DNA from 2 places in the Weissella thailandensis genome. Region 1 is predicted to be linked to the other one. Evidence: predicted binding sites of a transcription regulator. Region 1 holds the regulator's gene; the other holds the start of a gene.
The links. The regulator HrcA, encoded in region 1, represses chaperone genes, less so after heat shock. The targets are predictions, from matches to a motif close to TTAGCACTCNNNNNNNNNGAGTGCTAA.
Positions count from the first base shown of each region.

Region 1 (10,882 bases):
ATTGCCTTTTGATTGTTTACCTCAGGAAAATGCCATTGATAACGTGAATTAATCATACTGCCTCCTTGCTACTCAACCTCATTTGTTATGGTTAATTTCATCGGTTTCGTATTTCCTTGCTTACCAAATGGCACATCAAAAACGTCAAAATCATTGACTACACGGGTATTAGAAAAAATAGCTCGCGCTTGATAGGCCAATTCATTAGCAGCCTTACCAGCATAGCGCGCCGAAATATGCGTTAATAGCAATCGACCCACCTGCGCTTGATCAGCAATAGCGGCTGCTTGTACACTCGTTGTATGGAAGTGATTACGGGCTTGCTTACCTTCCCCCTTACCATATGTTGATTCATGTACCAAAACATCGGCATTCCTTGCAAGGGTCATCGTATTATCTGTTTTGCGAGTATCACCCATAATGGCGACACAACGACCTGGTTGTGGATCCCCAATAACATCTGCACCGTGAATCGTACGCCCATCGGCCAACGTTACATCTTTACCCTGCTTTAACTGTCCGTACAACGGACCAGCGGGTACATTTAATTCTCGCAAGCGTTCAACTAATAGCTCACCTGGATGTGCATGTTCAGTTACCCGGTAACCAAACGAAGTGATACGGTGATCTAGTGGTAATGCAGACACTGTAAATTTCTCTGTCTGTAAAACATCCCCACCAGTTTCTGATAATTCAACGAATTTAATTGGATAAGTTAGACGTGTCTGTGATACACGTAAACTAACTTCAACAAACTGTCGAATACCTTTGGGACCGTAAATTGTTAATTCATCTTCACCACCCTGAAATGAGCGTGACGAAAGTAATCCTGGCAAGCCATAAATATGATCACCATGTAAGTGTGTAATGAATATTTTTGTTACCTTGCGGGGACGAATGGTCGATCGTAGCATTTGACGTTGGGTTCCTTCACCAACGTCAAACAGCCATACTTCATTAATTTCTTCAAGTAAACGTAACGCAATACCAGTTACATTACGAAAGTGTGCTGGTGAACCAGCGCCAGTTCCCAGAAACTCAATTTGCATAGTTAGGAACTCCTTATCTTTTTTTAAATGTCTGTTCATGGATAAGTATCAAACTTATTCAAAAAGAAAACCGCCTAAAACGACGGTCAATACTACTTATAATATTATCATTTTTCAACGGTTTAATACAGCTGTTTCAATTTGTTAAAACGTAATTGTATTAACTGCAGAAGGTTTTTCAATTTCGTTACCGGCAGAATCTTTTACCGTGGCAAACTGCACATTAAGTGACTTTAAGTTCGCAACGTCCTTTTTCGGTACCAAAACGGTTGTTGTTGTAACAACCGTACTATATGGCACAACACCAGCCGTATTTAACTGACCATCATTGTAAATACCACTCAATGCTGACATCGTTGTACTACCAGGGTACTTAACCGCTGTAATGCCCGGTGTTATAGCCGTCACTGCGTTATTATTAGTCACTCGGTAATTAATTACCAAAGTCGTAAACTTATCAGAAATATTTCGATCATTTAATGTATGTCTAGCAGATACTAAAGCATTTTGTGTCCTAGCCGTATTTTTGATGACATTAATTTGTTCAATCTTGTAGTCAAGCGTACCGTTAGTAATTGTTTGATTTACTTTTTTACTATCGACCCACTTCTGAACAAGACCGTTCTCGGTAATCTGATATTGGCCGACTTTTTTAATTTGCCCAGTTTGGACAAAGTTTTTGTTGGCTAAATCTTTTTTCGTTGGTTCATACTTACCATCATCACTACCTTTTTTTGCAAAAGGTTGTTTATTATGTTTTAGGTTTACCTCAGCCATCGTTCGAACACGGGTAGGCTGCTCATTACTACGATATAATACTAAGACAACAATAATGGCAACGATGCCGATAATTGTTGCTAAAAGCCATCCGATTCGTCTTTGCATACTTTCCTTCCTCAATCAGCCCAACACAATAACATCTTGAATAATGCGGTAGCCGTAAATTTTGTGTAACACTTGATCACGATCACGAACAACTATTTCTAAGTTATCATCTTGATACTGCTGTAAATCACTGACTGTTGTTACTTGATTCTTATCTATTTCTAAAATCAAATAGTGCCCATCTTTGCCAACGATTCTAATTGATTCAAAATTAGGGACAAATAGGCGGGTTGCAATTGGACGACTTAAAGACATACCATTTACTGATACTTTTAATTCCCCTAATTGCATGTCGCACACCCCTATCCATCAGTATATTATGACATATAAAAAAACAAGCAACCTTAAACAAAGGTCACTTGTGGTTATTTATTAACCGAAAAATCCTTTTTTATGCTCGCCAGTCATTGTCTCACGGAAAGCTTCAAGGGCCTTCTTTTGCTCCTTGTTCAATTTCTTTGGCACTTCAACATATAATGTCACGATGTGATCACCATTGTTGTTGTTATTACGCATGTGAGGAGCACCCTTACCACGCAACCGGAAATTAGTCTCCGTTGCTGTTCCAGCTGGTACCTTAAGTTTAACCTCACCGTTTACTGTTTTAACGGAAATTTCACCACCCAATGTTGCAGTAGCAAAGTCAATACCCATTCGTGAATAAACCGTAGCACCTTCACGCTCGAAACCATCCTTAGATGGTGCAACATGGAATACAACAAACAAATCACCGTAAGGTCCGCCGTTAAAGCCAGCTTCACCTTGACCAGATAAGCGCATTTGTTGACCATTTTCAACTCCCGCTGGCACAGTAACCTTCAACTCTTTACTTTCTTGCTTACCATCATCAGTAGAACGAGTGTACGAAATTGTCGTATCTTTACCAAAGACCGCCTCTTCGAACGTCAAGTTCATACGATATTGTAAATCTTGTCCTTTACGAGGGCGATTTGGATTTTGGAAGCCACCACCAAACATTTGGCTAAAGATATCACCAAGGTCAGAGAAGTCACCATATTGGGCACTACCGCCACCGAAACCGCCAAAGCCGCCGAAACCACCTTGGCCGCCACCAGGTTGGCCATCAGTAGCACCATATTGGTCGTACATGGCACGTTTTTGCTCATCACCTAGCGTCTCATAAGCTTCTTGAACTTCCTTATATTTTTCCTCGGCACCTGCCTCATGGTTAATATCGGGGTGATATTTCTTAGATAACTTACGGTAAGCTTTCTTAATTTCATCTTGTGAGGCATTTTTATCAATACCTAAACGCTCATATAATTCAGTATTATTCATGAGGCAAGTCCTCCTAAAAATTTAAATATGTATCGCCCCGTGAGCTGCTATCCTCACAAGGGCGTATGATCCGTAACGTAGGGTTGTTTAGATCAGATCGTTAATTTTTACTTTTTGTCATCATCTGAGACATCTTCAAAGTCACCATCAACAGTATCATCATTACCTGATTGACCGTCTTGTGCGGCTCCGTCATTGCCTCCTTCTGGTTGTGCTTGTTGATACAATTTAACGGCTAATTCTTGAGAAACCTTCTCCAAAGCTTCCTTCTTTGCCTTCATATCTTCTAAGTCGTCAGCTTCCTTGGCTGCCTTCAAATCAGCAACGCCGTCTTCAACTGGCTTCTTATCATCATCTGACAACTTGTCGCCTGCTTCTTCCAATGTCTTTTCTGATTGGAAAATCAATTGGTCAACTTCGTTACGCAAGTCAGCTTCTTCCTTACGCTTTTGGTCAGCTTCTTCGTTGGCCTTCGCGTCATTCATCATACGCTCAATTTCATCTTCTGACAATGAACCTGAACTTTGGATGGTAATCTTTTGTTCCTTGTTCGTACCCAAATCCTTAGCAGAAACAGATACAATACCGTTACGGTCAATGTCGAACTTAACTTCGATCTGTGGTACACCACGAGGAGCTGCAGGAATATCAGCTAATTGGAAACGACCCAATGTCTTGTTATCGGCAGCCATTGAACGCTCACCTTGCAAAACATGGATATCAACGGCTGGTTGGTTATCAGCAGCAGTTGAGAATGTTTGTGACTTTGATGTTGGGATCGTTGTGTTACGATCAATCAACTTTGTGAAGACACCACCCATTGTTTCGATACCCAATGATAATGGCGTAACATCAAGCAAAACAACGTCCTTAACGTCACCAGTAATCACACCACCTTGAACAGCTGCACCAAGAGCAACAGCTTCATCAGGGTTGATTGAGTGATCTGGTTCCTTACCAGTCAACTCCTTAACTGACTCTTGAACGGCTGGGATACGAGTTGAACCACCGTTTAGGATAACCTTATCAATGTCACCCATTGAAAGATCAGCATCCTTCAAAGCGCTACGAACAGGTGCTTCAGCACGCTTTACCAGGTCAGCTGTCAATTGGTTGAATTGAGCACGTGACAAAGTTGTTTGCAAGTGCAATGGGCCTTCGTTAGTAGCTGTAATAAATGGCAAATCAATTTGAGCTTCAGTAGCTGATGACAAAGTCTTCTTTGCAGTTTCAGCAGCATCCTTCAAACGTTGTAATGCTAATTTATCATTCTTTAAGTCAATGCCGTTTTCTTTCTTAAAGCCATCGGCTAACCAATCAATAACCTTTTGGTCAAAGTCGTCACCACCAAGGTGTGTATCACCATTGGTTGATAGTACTTCGAACACACCATCACCTAATTCAAGAACAGAAACATCAAATGTTCCACCACCCAAATCGTAAACCAAAATCTTTTGGTCTTGGTCAAGCTTATCTAGACCATATGCCAATGATGAAGCAGTTGGCTCGTTAACGATACGTTCAACTTGCAAACCAGCAATCTTACCAGCATCCTTAGTAGCTTGACGTTGGGCATCGTTAAAGTATGCAGGTACAGTAATAACAGCCTTATCAACTGTCTCACCTAAGTAATCTTCAGCATACTTCTTGATGTATTGTAGAATCATTGCTGAAATTTCTTGTGGTGTGTAATCCTTACCATCAATCGTTACCTTGTAACCAGCTTCACCCATGTGTGACTTGATTGACAACACAGTGTCTGGGTTGGTAATTGCTTGACGCTTAGCAGTGTCACCAACTTGTGTCTCACCGTTCTTAAATGAAACAGCTGATGGCGTTGTACGACCACCGTTTGGGTTAGTGATAATCTTTGGAGATCCACCTTCCATAACAGCAACAGCAGAATTTGTAGTTCCTAAATCAATTCCAATGATCTTTGACATAATAATTTACCTCTTATTGATCAGATTTTTTATATATTAATTAATAACTAGTTGTTTAATTATAAACAGCTACCATTGCTGGTCGAATTACTCGATCAGCTAAAACATAACCCTTTTGAAGAACCGTCGCAATTGTATCGGCAGGATGATCATCATCTGCAGGTACTGATTGAATTGCTTGGTGGAAGTTCGGATCAAATGCTTCGCCAGTTTCACCAACTGCCTTAACATCATGTTCTTCAAGTGCTGAGATTAGCGTTTTGTAAACCATCTCAACCCCATCCTTAATTTGCTTAGCTGCACCATCTTCGACTTCAACTTGTAGCGCACGCTCCAAGTTATCTACAGCTGGCAAAACTGAAGCAGCTAACTTTTGATTTGCAAACTTAACCGCTTGTGTTTGTTCCTTCGCATAACGAGATTGCATGTTTCGCATCTCAGCTTCGGCACGTAGATACCTGTCTTCGGCTTCGGCAACCTTTGTCTCTAGTTCAGAAATTTGGTCTGCCTCTGTCTTTGGCTCTTCAGCCTCAGTAGCTTTAGCTTCAGTGTCAACATCCGCTTCTTCATTGACGACCTCAACTTCTTCTTCAGGAGTCTTCTTTTCTTCTGACATGTCAACACCTCTTTTCTAACTAACGATAATATTCTAATAACTGTTGCGATAAAGCACTGCGGAACGCATCAACCAAACTAACCATGTCAGCATAGCGCATCGATGTTGGCCCTAAAATAGCAATGGCACCAACACCATACTGTGCAACACGATATGTGGCTGACACAAGACTATATGGTGATAATAAATTATTACCATTTTCATCACCAATTTGTACGATCACCCCATCATTAGCCGTTCCAACAACCCGTCTCATATCTTGCGCCGAATCAAGTAACTGGTATAGTTGCTTAACATCTTGCAAGCTTGAATCAACGGTGAAGTCAAGAACATTTAAATAACCACCGATAAACACGTTATCATGAATCGATCGTGCTAATACGTCACCAAACAATTGTAAAAATGCAACTGGTGTACGAATAACTCGCTCCATTTGCCAAGGTAAATCACCAGTTAATGTCCTTAACACTTCGACAATGGGCTGATTAACTAACGTTCGATTAATATAATCAACCATATCATCAAGATTTCTAATAGACATCCCCTCTGGTAATCTAAAACTTTGACTCGTAACTTGTCCATCATTAGTAACAATAATAGCCATGATTTGCTGGCCATTTATGGGTACTAAGCGGAACCCTGAAAGCCGAATATCAACTGATTCAGGTTTAAGGGCAACAACCGTATAGCCTGTCAGACTCGCTAACTCATCTACCATCGTCTGCATCAAATCGTCAATCTCTTCGAAATTTCGATTAAATACACGTTCTAATGATTTTTGAACAACTCTTGATAGATGATGTTGATGCATTAATTCATCAACATAATAGCGGTAGCCCCGTTGTGAAGGCACGCGACCCGATGAAGTGTGCTCTTTTTGTAGCAAGCCCAATTCCTCTAGTAGTGCCATTTCATTTCGCACAGTTGCTGAGCTGACTGCTAGATCTAATTCACTTAACAGTGTTTTAGATCCAACAGCTTTGCCGGTTTTTGCGTAATCGCGAATTATTGTGGCTAATATTAGCCGCTGTCTCTCCGTTAACATACGCGTCACCTTTCTTAGCACTCTCAACTACTTCGTGCTAACAGTTATTATAGTACACGCCTTATATTAACTTGTCAACACTTTTTAGCACTCTTTATTATTAAGTGCTAATTGTAGAAAATGAACTACGCAAAATCTTGCGTATCCGTTGCCTTATTACTACTTTGTCAGTGCCTATACAAAGACGTTGATTGTCACCATCTGTCCATTTTTTATTTCAGCGCTTTAGTAATTGGATCAAAATAGTAAGCAGTCTGATCGATTATTTGCCAATCGGTCAACAGAATATTGTTTTTGGCATACTGTCGCTGTCCTTGTTCATTCGTTTGCCAACCATTCGAAACAAATAATGACTGATTTGATATATCCAGCGGCATGACAGATCTGTTTAAAACCATAAAATTTACAATAGTAGTGCTCATTAGTTTGTAAGTCATACTATTTGGATGAACACCATCTTTGATAGAAAAATAGTCATACGAAAATCCTGCCTGTCGCCAATTCAAGACCGGTATGCCAAAAGATTGGTAAACTTCTGTCAGAGCCATTCGTAGTTCTGCTAATCTATAATAACTTCTTTTATCTTTCATATATGATTCAAACGGCAATAAACCCATAATTTTTACATTTAAATTAGCTGAATGTAATCGCATAATATTCGTTTGCAGTCGTTGCTGCACATAACCAATATTATTATCACTGTAATTTAAATCATTAACACCTAACGACAACAATAGAATATCTGCAGACTGGAATTGTGGATCCAGAATAATTTTCGAAACGTTATTGGTTAGATCGAATGTACGCATCTGTTGATTACCACTAATTTGCGCACCAGAAAAAGAGTAGTCATTATTAACTCTTGCGTGGCTGACTTGGGAAATAAATTTCGGGCAATTCTCTTTTAATAACTTTGTGCCATCCCACCCGACCATCAACGAGTCACCAACTATCCAAATTTTTTTATTCTGAAAATAAAGTAATTGTGAACTGAACCCCAAAAATTGGAGAGAAGTTTAAGCAACTAGCTGGTCGGAAAGACTTCGGTATTGAACCGGAGTTTTTCCGGCCAGCTTTGTTTTAATCCGTTTATTGTTGTAGTAATAGATATAATTATTGACGGCAGACTTCAGCTCGTCATAGTTTTGATAATGGTTATTATGGACAGTTCCTACCTTCAAGAGATGAAAGAAGCTCTCCGCCATAGCATTATCTAGACAGGTCGCTTTGCGACTCATACTTTGAAACACATGGTTGTTCTGCAAACGTGAGACATATTCATAATTTTGATACTGGAATCCCTGGTCAGAGTGGATTGTTAAACGGTAATTTAATTTGGGTCTAGTATTTAATAGTTCATCTAGTGGTTTCGTAACGAAATCAACGGTTGGATGAAGATCAATATTCCAAGTGAGAATCTCACCACTATAAACATCAATATAGGCCGTAAAATATGCTCATTCATCTACTGTTCCAGAACCCCAACGCATTTCAGTAACATCTGTGAGCACTTTCTGATAAGGGCGGTCTGTTATAAATCGACGATTAACACGATTGGGTGCAATACGACCAACTGTGCCAACATATGAATTGTACTTACGAGTTATTCGGTTAAATGCAGTACAAAGAATACCGTTCATTTTCATGATTTTCAATACAACCTTATGGTTGGTATTAAACCCTTGGTTATGCAATTCCTGAGTGACACGACGGTAACCATAATCGGGATTTTCATTACGAACTGCAGTAATGGCATTAATCAAATCACGAGGATATTCTTTATATGCTCGCTTGCAAGCATCATAGTAGCTACTACTAGACATTTCAGCTACTTGAAGAATTAACTTCAATTTACATTTCAATTCTTGCCTTAACACAGTAATTACTACCGCCTTGTCTTGGTTTGTAATTTCTTTTTCTCCTGTGCTAAGGCCTCGAGTTTTTCCAGATAGGCTACCTTAATACGCAGTAATTCATTCTCTTCTTCAAGTTTCTTAATTTTATTATCTTCTTGCTTAGTCATAATTTTCTTCCGCCTTTGCTTATTAGATTTCAGGCGCCCAGATTCCAGTGCTCTTTCCCATTGCCAAATGGTAGATGGGGTACGAATATGAAATTTCTTAGCAGTTACCGGAAGCGAAGCTTTGTGCTCAAGTCGCCATTGAATTACCTTGATTTTAAAGGAATATTGATAATTTGTCTTACTTTGACTAGCGTTGTTTAATCCATAGACACCAAGTTCCTTGATATTAGTAACCCAGTTACGAATGGTGTCTGTTCCTTTAATACCAAACTTTTTCCGTATTTTATAAGGCGGAATACCTTGTAGGTACATCGTGACTGCTTCAATTTGTACTTCTTTTGAAAACATAGTAAAACCCCGTAAGTTTTGGAAATTACTCCAACTTACGGGGTTCAGTTCATTGTGGCAAATTCGACTGTTCATCCTTTTTTCGCACAGCAGTCAATACACGATATTGTTTTGGATGGCCAGTATGAAAAGACAACGCGTGTGCCATCACGTTATGTTCATGATTGATTCCTAATAAACATACGACAATCGCTAAAATTGTTTTTATTCCTAACATTGTAAATACCTCATGATATTCATTATTTCTATACTAATGGATATTATTGGCCTTTTTATCAGTAAAATTAAGCGTTAAAAAAACAGTAGTTAACGTCAAAATACGGCGTTAACTACTGTAACTAATTAATGATTAACTTTTTTATTTTTAGCAAATTCAACCTTTGGACGGAAGAACCAACCTGTAACAGTACCCTTAACAATCATCTTCAAACGCAAACGCATATTTGGCTTGTGGTTAAGAAATACTCTCAAAATTTCATACAAAACCTTTAAATGTGTTCTCATATACAATAAGAAGCCACGTTGGCGACTAAAGTACATTTGATTTCTAAATGCATAGAAATAACGAGGAACACGATTGATTGTGTCTAATGAAACATTTGAGGCAATGTTATTTGCCATCTTATGGATGACACGTGAAGTTGGCACCATATATCCAGGCAATACACGCGCTGAACGCTCAGTATACTCAATGTCGTCACCCCAAATAAAGAACTCCGTAATTGGCAAGCCAATATTTGCAACCATTTCACGGCTGAACATCACCGACACGAAAGTTGCATTTCGTAGTGGTTCTAATTCCGTTGCATGCAATGAAATTTTATGGAAACGCTTCTTAGGTGATGGCAAATTCATTAACGCACGTGAATTATCTGTCCAGCGAACATCAGAAGCTAAGAAACCAAATTGATTGTTAATCTTCTTAGCTGAATTGACCAATTCAGTCAAGGCTGTTGATGTTGGCACAGTGTCATCATCCATCAACCAGACATAATCATCCGTTGTTTCTTCCATAAAGTAACGAATACCTTTATTAAAGCCACCAGATCCACCAATATTTTCCTTTAGGCGGACATACCGAATAGCATCGCCCAAACTTGTTAGATATTCTTGCGTATCTTCTTTACTATTGTTATCAACGACGATGATATTATCTACCTTCGTCTCAGAATTTTGTAAGGCTTCGATGACCTCTTTTAACATTGGTAGCCGATTATACGTTACCACAACCGCACTCACAGTCATATCAGATAGTCTCCCAACTATTACTATTTTTATAAAAGAACCTATTTTAAAAGCTCAATTACATTTATACATTTGCGACCTAAAAATATGCTTAGATTACTTCACTTTTCTAGCAACATAGATTGGACGCTTTTTCACTTCTAAATAAATATTTGAAATATAACGACCAACGATACCAAGACTCAATAGTTGGATACCACCCAAGGCTAAGATAATAACGACCATTGATGGCCAACCAAAGACTGACGTATCAGGATATAGTAGTGCACGAATGAAAACAAGGATTGCGCCAAGCAATGCCAAAACGAAAGCAATACCACCTAGAACAGACACAAGCAACAATGGTGCCCGTGAAAAGTCAATAAATCCTTCAATAGAATATCTAAATAGTCCCCAGAAAGACCAAGAAGTCTTACCGGCAACACGGTC
Region 1 is NZ_CP014332.1:830,779-841,660, reverse strand. Features, by position in the region: gene recJ (single-stranded-DNA-specific exonuclease RecJ) at 1-56, opposite strand, end outside; gene rnz (ribonuclease Z) at 69-1,049, opposite strand; gene FOL01_RS04065 (hypothetical protein) at 1,194-1,934, opposite strand; gene FOL01_RS04060 (hypothetical protein) at 1,950-2,225, opposite strand; gene FOL01_RS04055 (DnaJ C-terminal domain-containing protein) at 2,307-3,233, opposite strand; gene dnaK (molecular chaperone DnaK) at 3,341-5,176, opposite strand; gene grpE (nucleotide exchange factor GrpE) at 5,232-5,792, opposite strand; gene hrcA (heat-inducible transcriptional repressor HrcA) at 5,812-6,837, opposite strand; gene FOL01_RS04035 (SGNH/GDSL hydrolase family protein) at 7,050-7,838, opposite strand; partial or broken gene FOL01_RS11510 (transposase) at 7,854-8,279, opposite strand; gene FOL01_RS10865 (IS3 family transposase) at 8,295-8,687, opposite strand; gene FOL01_RS04025 (helix-turn-helix domain-containing protein) at 8,723-9,208, opposite strand; gene FOL01_RS11015 (hypothetical protein) at 9,258-9,425, opposite strand; gene FOL01_RS04020 (glycosyltransferase family 2 protein) at 9,551-10,453, opposite strand; gene FOL01_RS04015 (glycosyltransferase family 2 protein) at 10,550-10,882, opposite strand, start outside.

Region 2 (10,882 bases), 850 kb from region 1:
GCGGCTGCTGACTTTGCTACAGCTTCTGAAGCGTTAGCAGTTGATGTTGCAGCTGATTGTGCGGCTGCTGACTTTGCTACAGCTTCTGAAGCGTTAGCAGTTGATGTTGCAGCTGATTGTGCGGCTGCTGACTTTGCTGCAGCTTCTGAAGCATTAGCAGCTGATGTTGCAGCTGATTGTGCGGCTGCTGACTTTGCTACAACTTCTGAAGCGTTAGCAGTTGATGTTGCAGCTGATTGTGCGGCTGCTGACTTTGCTGCAGCTTCTGAAGCATTAGCAGCTGATGTTGCAGCTGATTGTGCGGCTGCTGACTTTGCTGCAGCTTCTGAAGCGTTAGCAGTTGATGTTGCAGCTGATTGTGCGGCTGCTGACTTTGCTGCAGCTTCTGAGGCATTAGCAGTTGATGTTGCAGCTGATTGTGCGGCTGCTGACTTTGCTGCAGCTTCTGAGGCATTAGCAGTTGATGTTGCAACTGATTGTGCAGCTGCTGAACTTGCTGTTGCTTGTGAAGCGTTAGCAGTTGACGTTGCGGCTGGCTTTGCTGCAGCTGAACTTGCAGCTGGGGCACTACCAGTTGCCTTAGTTGCTGAAGCTGTAAGGTTAAGTGAATCACCAACAAAGATAGTTGATGAAGCTTGCAAACCTTCGTTAGCTGACAACAATTCTGACAAAGTCATACCATTAGCATTAGCGATTGCCCATAAAGTATCACCAGACTTTACAGTGTATGATGATCCCTTTGCAGCTTGCTTTTTTGGTGCTGCTGAAGATGCTGTTGATTCTGCTGATGTTGATGATGAACCTGGTAATTCAACCTTGTCACCAGTAATAATCATATTAGCGTCGGCAATTTTGTTTGCTGAAACTAATTCGTCAACAGATACATGATGAGCTGCTGCGATAGCATACAATGTATCTCCAGATTTAACAGTAACAGAATCGGCAGAAGCTACGACTGAGCTTCCAGCCAAGGCAGCTGCTGCTCCGGCAGTTGCTAATAGCGTATTTTTTACAGATGCGTGCATATTAAGTACCCCTTCGAACTTATTGTTTATATAAATTAGAAATTGCCCACCAGAACATTTCTTAAGATTTTCTTTATTTTTACTACAAGCACTATTGTACGTTAGAGACTTTTCAAAGAGTTTCATTTAATGTTTCATTTATGTTACACAGCACAAAAAACTTAATTTTTGCTTTATTTTATCCACATTTTGCTTAATTGAAAAATTCAACGACCTGATTATTGTACAAAAAAAGACAGCAATTGTAGTTGCTGTCTCGCTGATATTTATATTTTTTTAAACTTATTATGAATTTTGTACAGTACTCTTCATTTCTTCGATCACAATATCGTCATCTACTAACTTAGTGGTCAACTGTTTAACGTCCGGATTATCAAGATAAAAGTCTGCAATTTGATCTTCGAGTCGCTCTTGGATAACTCGACGCAATGGTCGTGCCCCCATTTCTGGATTATAACCCAGGTCAACAATCTTCTGCTTGACATCATCAGTAACAGTAAGATGTAGGTCTTTTTCTGCAATGGCGACATTCATATCAGCAATCATTAAGTCAACGATCTTTAACAAGTTATCCTTAGATAATGCATTGAATTCAACGATACCATCAAAACGATTCAAAAATTCAGGTTTGAAATATGGGGCCAAACGCTCTAGTAATCGTGAGGTACCACGTTCATGCTCTGGGTCAAAACCAACCTTCGTATCCTTGACACCAGTACCCGCATTTGAGGTCATAATAATAATTGTATCCTTAAATGAAACAATGTGACCTTGCGCATCGGTTAAACGCCCATCGTCAAGAATCTGCAGGAACATATTCATAACATCTGGATGGGCCTTTTCAACCTCATCTAGCAAAATTAGCGAATATGGGCGACGACGAACTGCTTCGGTTAATTGACCAGCTTCTTCATAACCAACATAACCTGCTGGGGCACCAATCAACTTTGAAACCGAATGCTTCTCCATGTATTCAGACATATCGAAACGTACCATGCTATCGGTTGTACCAAATAATTCTTTAGCTAATTGCTTAGCGGTCTCCGTCTTACCAACACCAGTTGGTCCTACAAATAAGAAACTTCCAATTGGACGTCCCGTTTTATTAAAACCAACTCGGTTACGACGAATTGCTCGGGCAATCTTTTCCGTAGCTTCATCTTGACCAATAACATGTTCAGCCAAATTGTCACCTAAATTGCGTAATTGCGTTTGCTCTGACTCAGCTAATTCTCCAACTGGAATACCAGTCTTTTCTTCAACAATCTTTTGGATGTCTTCAACTGTAACAGTTTGCGCCGCTTCATTCTGAGGTGCTTGTTGTTTAACAGCCTGTAATTGTAGTTCTAGATTATTAACCTGGTCACGTAGCTTGCTAGCCTTTTCATAATCCTCTTGCTCGATCGCCGATTGTTTTTGTGCTTCCGTTGAGTGAATCTTATTTTCCAGTTCCTTTGGGTCAGCAATTTTTACTGACAAGTTCTTTTTTGAACCGGCTTCATCAATTAAATCAATTGCCTTATCAGGTAAAAAGCGATCCGAAATGTATCGATTTGAAAGATTTACGGCAGCCTCCAAAGCTTCATCGGCATACTTGACCTTATGATAATCTTCATATCGTGAACGAATTCCCTGAATAATTTGTAGTGCTTCTTCAGTTGATGGCTCGTTAACCTGCACTGTTTGGAAACGACGGGCAATTGCTGCATCCTTTTCAATCTTACGATATTCATTAAGCGTTGTTGCTCCAATTAACTGAAACTCACCACGCGCTAGGGCAGGCTTCAAAATGTTACCGGCATCCATTGAACCTTCGCCAGCAGTTCCGGCTCCCATAATTTCATGAATTTCATCAATAAACAGGATAACGTCGTCCCGCTTTGAAACTTCGTCCATCAATTTCTGCATACGCTCTTCAAATTGACCACGGACACCTGTCCCTTGGACAAGAGAAACAACATCTAGACGAATAACTTCCTTACCTTGTAACTTTCCAGGTACTTTCGCGTTGACAATTGCTTGCGCTAATCCTTCGACAACGGCTGTTTTTCCAACACCGGCCTCACCAATCAACACTGGATTATTCTTCGTACGACGGTTAAGCACTTCAATAACACGTGCGATTTCATCGTCTCGTCCAATCACTGGATCAAACTTACCCTTGCGTGCCATTTCCGTCAGGTTAATACCATATTGATCAAGTAAACCATTTCCTTGACCACTATTATCATTCCCGCCACCTTGGCCCATCCGCGTACGTGGTCCTTGTTGTGAACGCTGTGCTTGTTGTGTCCTTGCAGCTTCATTATTCATCATACGAAAGATATCATCAAAACTTGAAAAACCAAATGGATCTTGTGCCATAATACGGCCTCCTTACATTCTTTTTTATATTCATTATTCCCAGTAGATTCAATATCCAGTCTTCTCTGACCTTTATTGACCTTGCTTACATTATCTATATTAGCACTCTACCATCGAGAGTGCAAATATTATTTCGTGCTTTTTTAGACAAAAAAAGAATGAATTTTAGTTTACATAAAAATCCATTCTCTATCATTCTTTTATTCATTAATTAATATTTAATTACTAGTTTTCCTAACATGTCACCAACAGAAACTTTTTGTTGCGCCTCCAATACCGCGGCGGCCGAGAAACCATCAACGGTTTGTGTAATCGTTGATTGCACATCCCCTGCACTCACTAATTCTGTAAGTAACGCTAAGGCCTCTCCTTGACTAGCAATATTCTGCCCAGCATTGGTCTTTGCAAACATAAATTCCCAATCTAATGAGGCTGCTTTGTTTTTAATAAGACCAACTGGCAACGGTTGTGTTGATTGCACGATTGCGCCGATATGACCATAGCTTCCTACTAACTTTGCTACCGCTTCAAAATGTTGGTCTAATGAATGTAGGACAGCAATATAAGGAATCTCAGAAAAACCAAGCTGCTTGACCTCAGACACATAATCTTCTCGGTGATTAACAACAAAATCAGCGCCTAATTGTTTGACCCATTCAATTGTTTCATCACGCGAAGCAGTGGCAATCACTGTCATACCCAGCCATTTTGCTAATTGGATCATAATCGATCCAACACCACCAGCACCATTAATAATCAACAAAGTCTTCCCTGACGCTGCACCAGCGGCCATTGAAATGCCAAATTTATCAGCAAGCATCTCATAAGCTGTTAAAAATGTTAACGGCAATGCTGCCGCTTCAACATCTGATAAATTATCAGGGGCCTTAGCAACTAAGTCTTCATTGACTGCTTCATACTCAGCGTTAGATCCTGTACGACCTAATTCGCCAGAGAAAAAGACGCGATCACCAACCTGATATTTTTTTACATCAGTACCAATTGAAACTACTTCACCAACACCATCAAAACCAAGGATACGTTCTTCCTTTGCCGCCACAGCTAATTCAAGCTGCTTAACATCCACAGGATTCATACCAGATGCAGTAATTTTTACAAGCACATCATGACTATCAACATTTGGCAACGGAATTTCTTTTTCTAACAACGGGTTGTCTTCATCAAGCGTCGTAACGACCGCTTTCATTAATTTTGTCATAATTCACTCCCTCAAATAATAGATACCAAGATTTCCTTACCTACATGATACTATGGTGGTAAAAAAATAGCGATAACAACACACTCAGGTGTTATTATCGCTAATTCATGATTAGTCTTGTGAACCTTCTGCTGCAGCAACGCCTTCTTTTAGGCCGTCCATATCAACATGATGCTCACGGAATTCTTGATTATCAATTGGCAAATGCAATTCATAATTATCGAAAATAGTTAAGTCCCCTTCAAGCTGATCAGCATCAAAGCCAAGGACATGTCCACCAAACGTCCGATCATCACTCAAGAAATGTACATGCCAACCAGCAGCGACAGTTCCTTGATACAACTCTGGTGAATAATAACCAACTAGTGTTCCAGTAACATCAGTCTGTTCAAACTCACGTTGTGTTTTCGTAATTTCAGACAATGATGGATATGGTCGTTCAGACTTTGGCGCAGACCTAACCTTCATAGATGAAAAGCTCCCGCGTAAGATAACACCAGAAAATGTGTTCTCTAATTCACGGTCGTCAATCAATGAAACCATTTCCGTCATATTGCCGGCACTAAACTTCACTGTTTCTGAAGGATCGTCTGCATGATGTACGGTTGCAAATGGTACCATTTTGCCCATATCGGTCACATGATGAATAACACCTTCACCATCCATATAGTAAACCTCACCATCAACCATGATCATCTCACCGTCAAGCCCATCGAACGTACCAATTCCTGTATCACCATGCTCTTTTAATTCAGCTAAAGTAGCTGATCCGCCAAGCACTTTGCCCATTAAAGCCGCTAATGTACTATGTTGATATACTGTTGACATATTTACTCTCCCTTTCCTTAACGCAAGAGGCTGAGACAAAAGAAAATGTTCCAGCCTCCTTGTACCTATAATTCGTCAATTTTTATTTGATAAATATTAGGCATAACCGTGATTCAAAACGTCTTTTGCCTCACAATTTTCTATTCACCATCATCTATTAATTGTGACATTAATTCATAATTATGTGAATAATCTACCGGAATCTCAACAACAACTGGTCCCTCGGTTGCAAAGGCCTCATCCAATACAGCATTCAATTGCTCAGGCTTATCAACACGCAATCCCTTAGCGCCAGCTGATTCAGCAAACTTCACAATATCAATATCAGAGAACTTTACCCCGGCTGACTCACCGTTGTACTTAACTTCTTCTTGGAATTTAACCATATCATAGTGATAATTATCTTGCCAAACGATGTGGACAGTATTCAAGTGCAATTGCACTGCAGTTGCTAACTCCATTCCTGAGAAGAAGAAACCACCATCACCTGAAACAGACACGGCTTTAGCATTTGGACGGACCATTGCGGCTGCCATAGCCCATGGCAAACCAACACCTAATGTTTGCATACCGTTTGAGATCAAGAAATGACGAGGAACGTATGACTTAAAGTGACGACCTAACCACAAGTAGTGAGAACCAATATCAGATGTTAACGTCATTTCATCTGTCATATGTGCTTGTAATGCTTTAATGATACTCAATGGGTGGTTCAAATCTGGTTGAGCAGGTGTATACGTTGGCTCAGCCGCCGCATGCAAATCAGCCTTCAATGCGGCTAATTTAGCTTGTGATTCGGAAGGCAACTCATAGCCGTTGATTTGCTCTTTCAAAGCGCTCAAAGTATCAGCCAATGTACCAACTAATTGACGTTCTGGCGTAAAGTGATTGTCGATTTGAACAGCCTGCGTATCCATTGCAACAATACGCAAATCGGCATTCTTGTTCCAATTACGTGGTTCATATTCGATTGCATCGTAGCCCACTGTAATCACTAAGTCAGATTGTGCCAATAGACGGTCACCAACTTGGTTACGGAAGAACCCAATTCGACCAAAGAATGTTTGCTCTTCTAGCTCACGTGAAATAACTCCCGCACCTTGATAAGTTTCAACCACCGGTAAAGTTGTTTGCTCTAGCAATGTATGCAATGCATCTGTTGTTGCATCATCTGAACCACGAGCACCAACCAACAAAACTGGTAACTTAGCGGCTTTAACTTGCTCAGCTAACCAATCAATATCGTCTGCAGCTGCTGCACCATACGTAGCTGGTTTAACAACTGGTAATGCGTCCATGTCAACTTCTGCTTCATCAACATCTTGTGGTAATGAAACAAAAGCAGCACCTGGTTTAGGTCCATTTGCGGCTGCAAACGCATTAGAAATAATTTCTGAAATATTATTTTGATCTTGAATTTCAACTGAATAATTTGTAATTGGCGCAAACAAAGTTGCCGATGGCGTACTTTGATGTGTCAAGCGATACAAATCCTTACGTTGTACCTGACCACCAATTGCCAAAACAGGATCATTTTCAGCAGTTGCTGTCATCAATCCTGAGGCCAAGTTACCCACACCTGGGCCTGAAGTAACAGCAACAACTCCGGTTTTACCAGTGATACGCGCGAATGCTTGGGCCATAAACACAGCGTTCTGTTCATGACGAGTAACAATTAACTTAGGTGCTTTTGTTCCTTCTGCTGGATGTTCAAGCTTTTCAAATAAGCGATCAATCTTAGCACCAGGAATTCCAAACACCAAATCAACACCATGGTTGTTTAGGCTGTCGACTACTAAGTCGGCACCGGTCTTCTTCTCTTCAGACATGTACTCTACCTCTTTAAAATATATTGCAAATAAGCGTCAATGCTTACATTGTAGCGCGTTCACACCCTATTTTGTAGTAAAAAGCAACGGGGCTTCTGGTTTAAAACATAGTACATTTTTTCACAAAGCTTATAATGTTCAGCACTATAACGCTTACACAATTTGTGAAATTTTATTTGAATTTTTTTATAACATGCAAAAAAGCGTTAGCTATTTCTCATCAAAATAACTAACGCTTTCCGCATCTGTAAAACTGGGCATACTGGATTCGAACCAGTGCATGATGGCACCAGAAACCATTGCCTTACCGCTTGGCTAATGCCCAAAAAACAACTATTCAATCATACAACATACCTTGGACAAATACAAGGGCAATAATATTAAAAAATATTTTTTAAATATAAATCATCTGATTGTTAGTCGTGTCATTTGCAACACCTTGCCAAGGATACCACGAATTTAGTGATCAGTCAGCACCTTATCATCAAATTTAAGCATGTATTTGAGAATTTCAGTTGCCCGTTCTTCACCCAAAGCAACTAACCAACCATCAAAGCGCAATTCAATATGTTGGGTCAACTCTCGTTCTACTTCTTGACCACGTTTCGTTAAGTGCAGCAACATCCGGCGACGGTCAGTCACATCTGCTTCCTGCCAGATATATTTTTTCCGCAATAGCATGCGAATTTGCCGTGATACGGCTGCCCGAGTGACTTGACGTTTGGCCACAATATCTGTCAATGTTAGGCCATCATGTTGTACCACGCCTTGCATAATCAAATATTGTTCAAATGATAAATCATACAATGACGCTGGTTCATCAACCATCTCATTCAAATACTTTATCGTCGATAGGTAAGCGTTGATATATTTCGCAACTAAATTCATTTTTCTTCTCCAAAAGAATATTTTCCTACTATAAAAACTATTTTATAAAATAAGCAATATTCTTTCAGACTAATTTTTTTAAAAAAAGAGATTAGCACGCTAATTGCTAAACTCTCATGGTATTTATCATTAACGAACAATCATAACTGTTACTGGCGCATTGTTTGCGACATAACTTGATTGCGAACCAAAGTACTTTTCCGTCCCTTGTTGTGAATGTGATCCAATAACGACCATATCTGGCTTAACGGCTGGAATAACATCCTTCACAATAACTTCTCCTGGCTCACCTTCAGCAATACGTGTATCAACATCAGATACACCATTTTCAATAGCCATTTCACGATAACGTTCTAACGCACGTTGCACATCCTCCTCAGCGGCACTACTACGTTCTTTTGAAAAGAAGTCAAAAACGTTTAACTGTTCTTTTTCAAAAATAGAAATAATTGTTAACTTAGCATTGTCCTCTTTTGCCTGATGAATCCCATTAACCAAGGCCATTTGTCCAAGGTTTGAATCATCAACTGCTACAAGAATATGTTTGAATTGTTTTCCTATTGCCATTTTTACTCTCCTCTACGTATATAGTCGTCATAACAATCAAGCATATTGACTATTATTACATTTACCGATAAATTCCCCGATTATCAACTTGTTTAATCCACCCAAATTACTAGCTGATACAACCGCCAAACTTGGACCATCACTTTGCTGTAACGGATCCTCTACTGAAAAAGTAACCTCAGTAAATATGCCTCCTTGTTTTTTGGTATACCTAATTATCTATCTAGCCTCATAAAAAGTAAAGTTATTACCAGACTTTTATTGCCTTAATAATTCTTTATAAAAAGGCGATAACTTGACAAAAAGCAAAAAATAATGTAATTTAGAACAGTTGAAAAAATAAGATTATTAAACACTGCCTTCTTTCTAACACGGCGGTGTAAGGGAGGATATTACTATGGCAGTTCCTGCACGTAAAGTTTCAAAGCACGCAAAGCGCACTCGTCGCGGCGGTCAAGGCGGATTGAAGACGCCAGCTATTCACATGAACGAAAATGGTGTGTACGTACGTAACCACCACGTTGCTGCTGATGGCACTTACAACGGTAAGCAAGTTGTTTCACCTAAGTAAGCTCATTTATTAATCTATTTTTGGATAGATAAAAATAAACGATTATTAAGACAGGGAATGGATTTGACCATTCCCTGTTTTTTTTATTTTACTGTGTTTTTAGCCCTTTTCACACCTTATTGTAAAATAATACCATCCTGATTCTAAAAGTGCTTAGAACGTGACTACAAGCCAGCTGTCAATGGTATTTAGAATAGATAGCGCCACGCAAATTAAACATCATTTCCAGGCTAGTAGATCACATATACTTGCAATATCTTTATAATAAAAAGACCGGAACAATTATTATGTTCCGGTCTTTTATCATATTAAATTTCTTGCTTAAAGTCTTCTGGCTTGTAAAGCTTGAATACCTTTGTAAATAATAGGTCAACAACAATTCCAGCGATAATTGGTACGATTGCCCAAACTAAGATAGCTGGCATAACACCAATTACATTTGATTGGAATACCTTATCAGCAGCATCACGTACAACTGACTGAATTGGTGATACAAATCCAATCCAACCAAATCCGGCTGAAGTTGGTGTTCCTTGAACGTTCAAGAAACTAATTGGCAATGCTGAAAGTGCAGCAGCAGCCATGAATGAGAATAACATGATTGGCTTCTTAAACACTGAAGGCATCATTCCCTTCATAGCTCCTAAGAAGATAGCAATTGTCGTTCCAACCTTGTTAACTCTAAGCGAGTTAATCAATAGGACAACTGTCGTTGCAACGATACCAACACCAGCAGCTGCTGATCCCAGTCCAGATAATGTAATTGCCAAAGCAATACCAACAGTTGAAACAGGTGTGACGATAATAACGGCGAATGCCATGGCAATAATAATTGTCATTGGCAATGGTTGCAAATCAGTTGCTAATTGCACCATCTTTCCAAGCCAAGTGGTTACTTCACCAACATAAGGTGCGATTTCTTTACCAATTAATCCAACACCCCCACCTACAACGATAGGACTTAGGATAATTGCTAATGAACCGAATCCCCATAGATATTTAGCAATCAACCAAATAACAAGGACACCGATTGCCGCAACAATCATGGCATTGATAACATCTCCAGCTCCAGATGCCATGTACACCGTACTAGGCGAGGTCGTTGTCACACCAGTAATTGGATTCTTAAATCCTGCTGGCACTGAAGCCCAATTAATCGAACCACAGGCAACTCCAACCGCAATGGCCATAACTCCAACATCTAGAGACTTCATGTTAAATTGCATGGCAATTGCCAAACCAATCAACATTGGGATAAATGACGAGAATAACGTCAAAATTGCACTTAGATCAACTGCCCAACCCATGCCGCTTTGTACAAACGGACGAATAACGTACTTCAAAACAGCAGATGGTAAAACACCAATCAAAATACCTTGAGCAGAACCAGACAATACTTTAAAGAAAAAATCTTTAAACTTTAGTTCGTAAGAACCGTCAAAAACTGCGCTAGCCATAATATTCAATTACCTTTCTAATCTAATGTGACAATGTCACATACCTACTCACAGTAATAAAATCCCACAATCATTACTGTAAAAAAATTAACTTTTAATACTTAACTTCGTTTGGTGTCTCTTCACCCTTAATA
Region 2 is NZ_CP014332.1:1,681,927-1,692,808, forward strand. Features, by position in the region: gene FOL01_RS10905 (LysM peptidoglycan-binding domain-containing protein) at 1-1,025, opposite strand, end outside; gene FOL01_RS08385 (ATP-dependent Clp protease ATP-binding subunit) at 1,311-3,389, opposite strand; gene FOL01_RS08390 (zinc-binding alcohol dehydrogenase family protein) at 3,601-4,608, opposite strand; gene budA (acetolactate decarboxylase) at 4,720-5,436, opposite strand; gene alsS (acetolactate synthase AlsS) at 5,577-7,265, opposite strand; tRNA gene FOL01_RS08405 (tRNA-Gln) at 7,519-7,590, opposite strand; gene FOL01_RS08410 (MarR family winged helix-turn-helix transcriptional regulator) at 7,725-8,153, opposite strand; gene FOL01_RS08415 (universal stress protein) at 8,283-8,720, opposite strand; gene rpmF (50S ribosomal protein L32) at 9,118-9,291, shown strand; gene FOL01_RS08425 (PTS sugar transporter subunit IIC) at 9,600-10,748, opposite strand; gene FOL01_RS08430 (D-2-hydroxyacid dehydrogenase) at 10,843-10,882, opposite strand, start outside.
Region 2: FOL01_RS08385 (ATP-dependent Clp protease ATP-binding subunit) is a predicted target of HrcA. The motif match lies at 3,489-3,515, and genes of this name have one in related genera.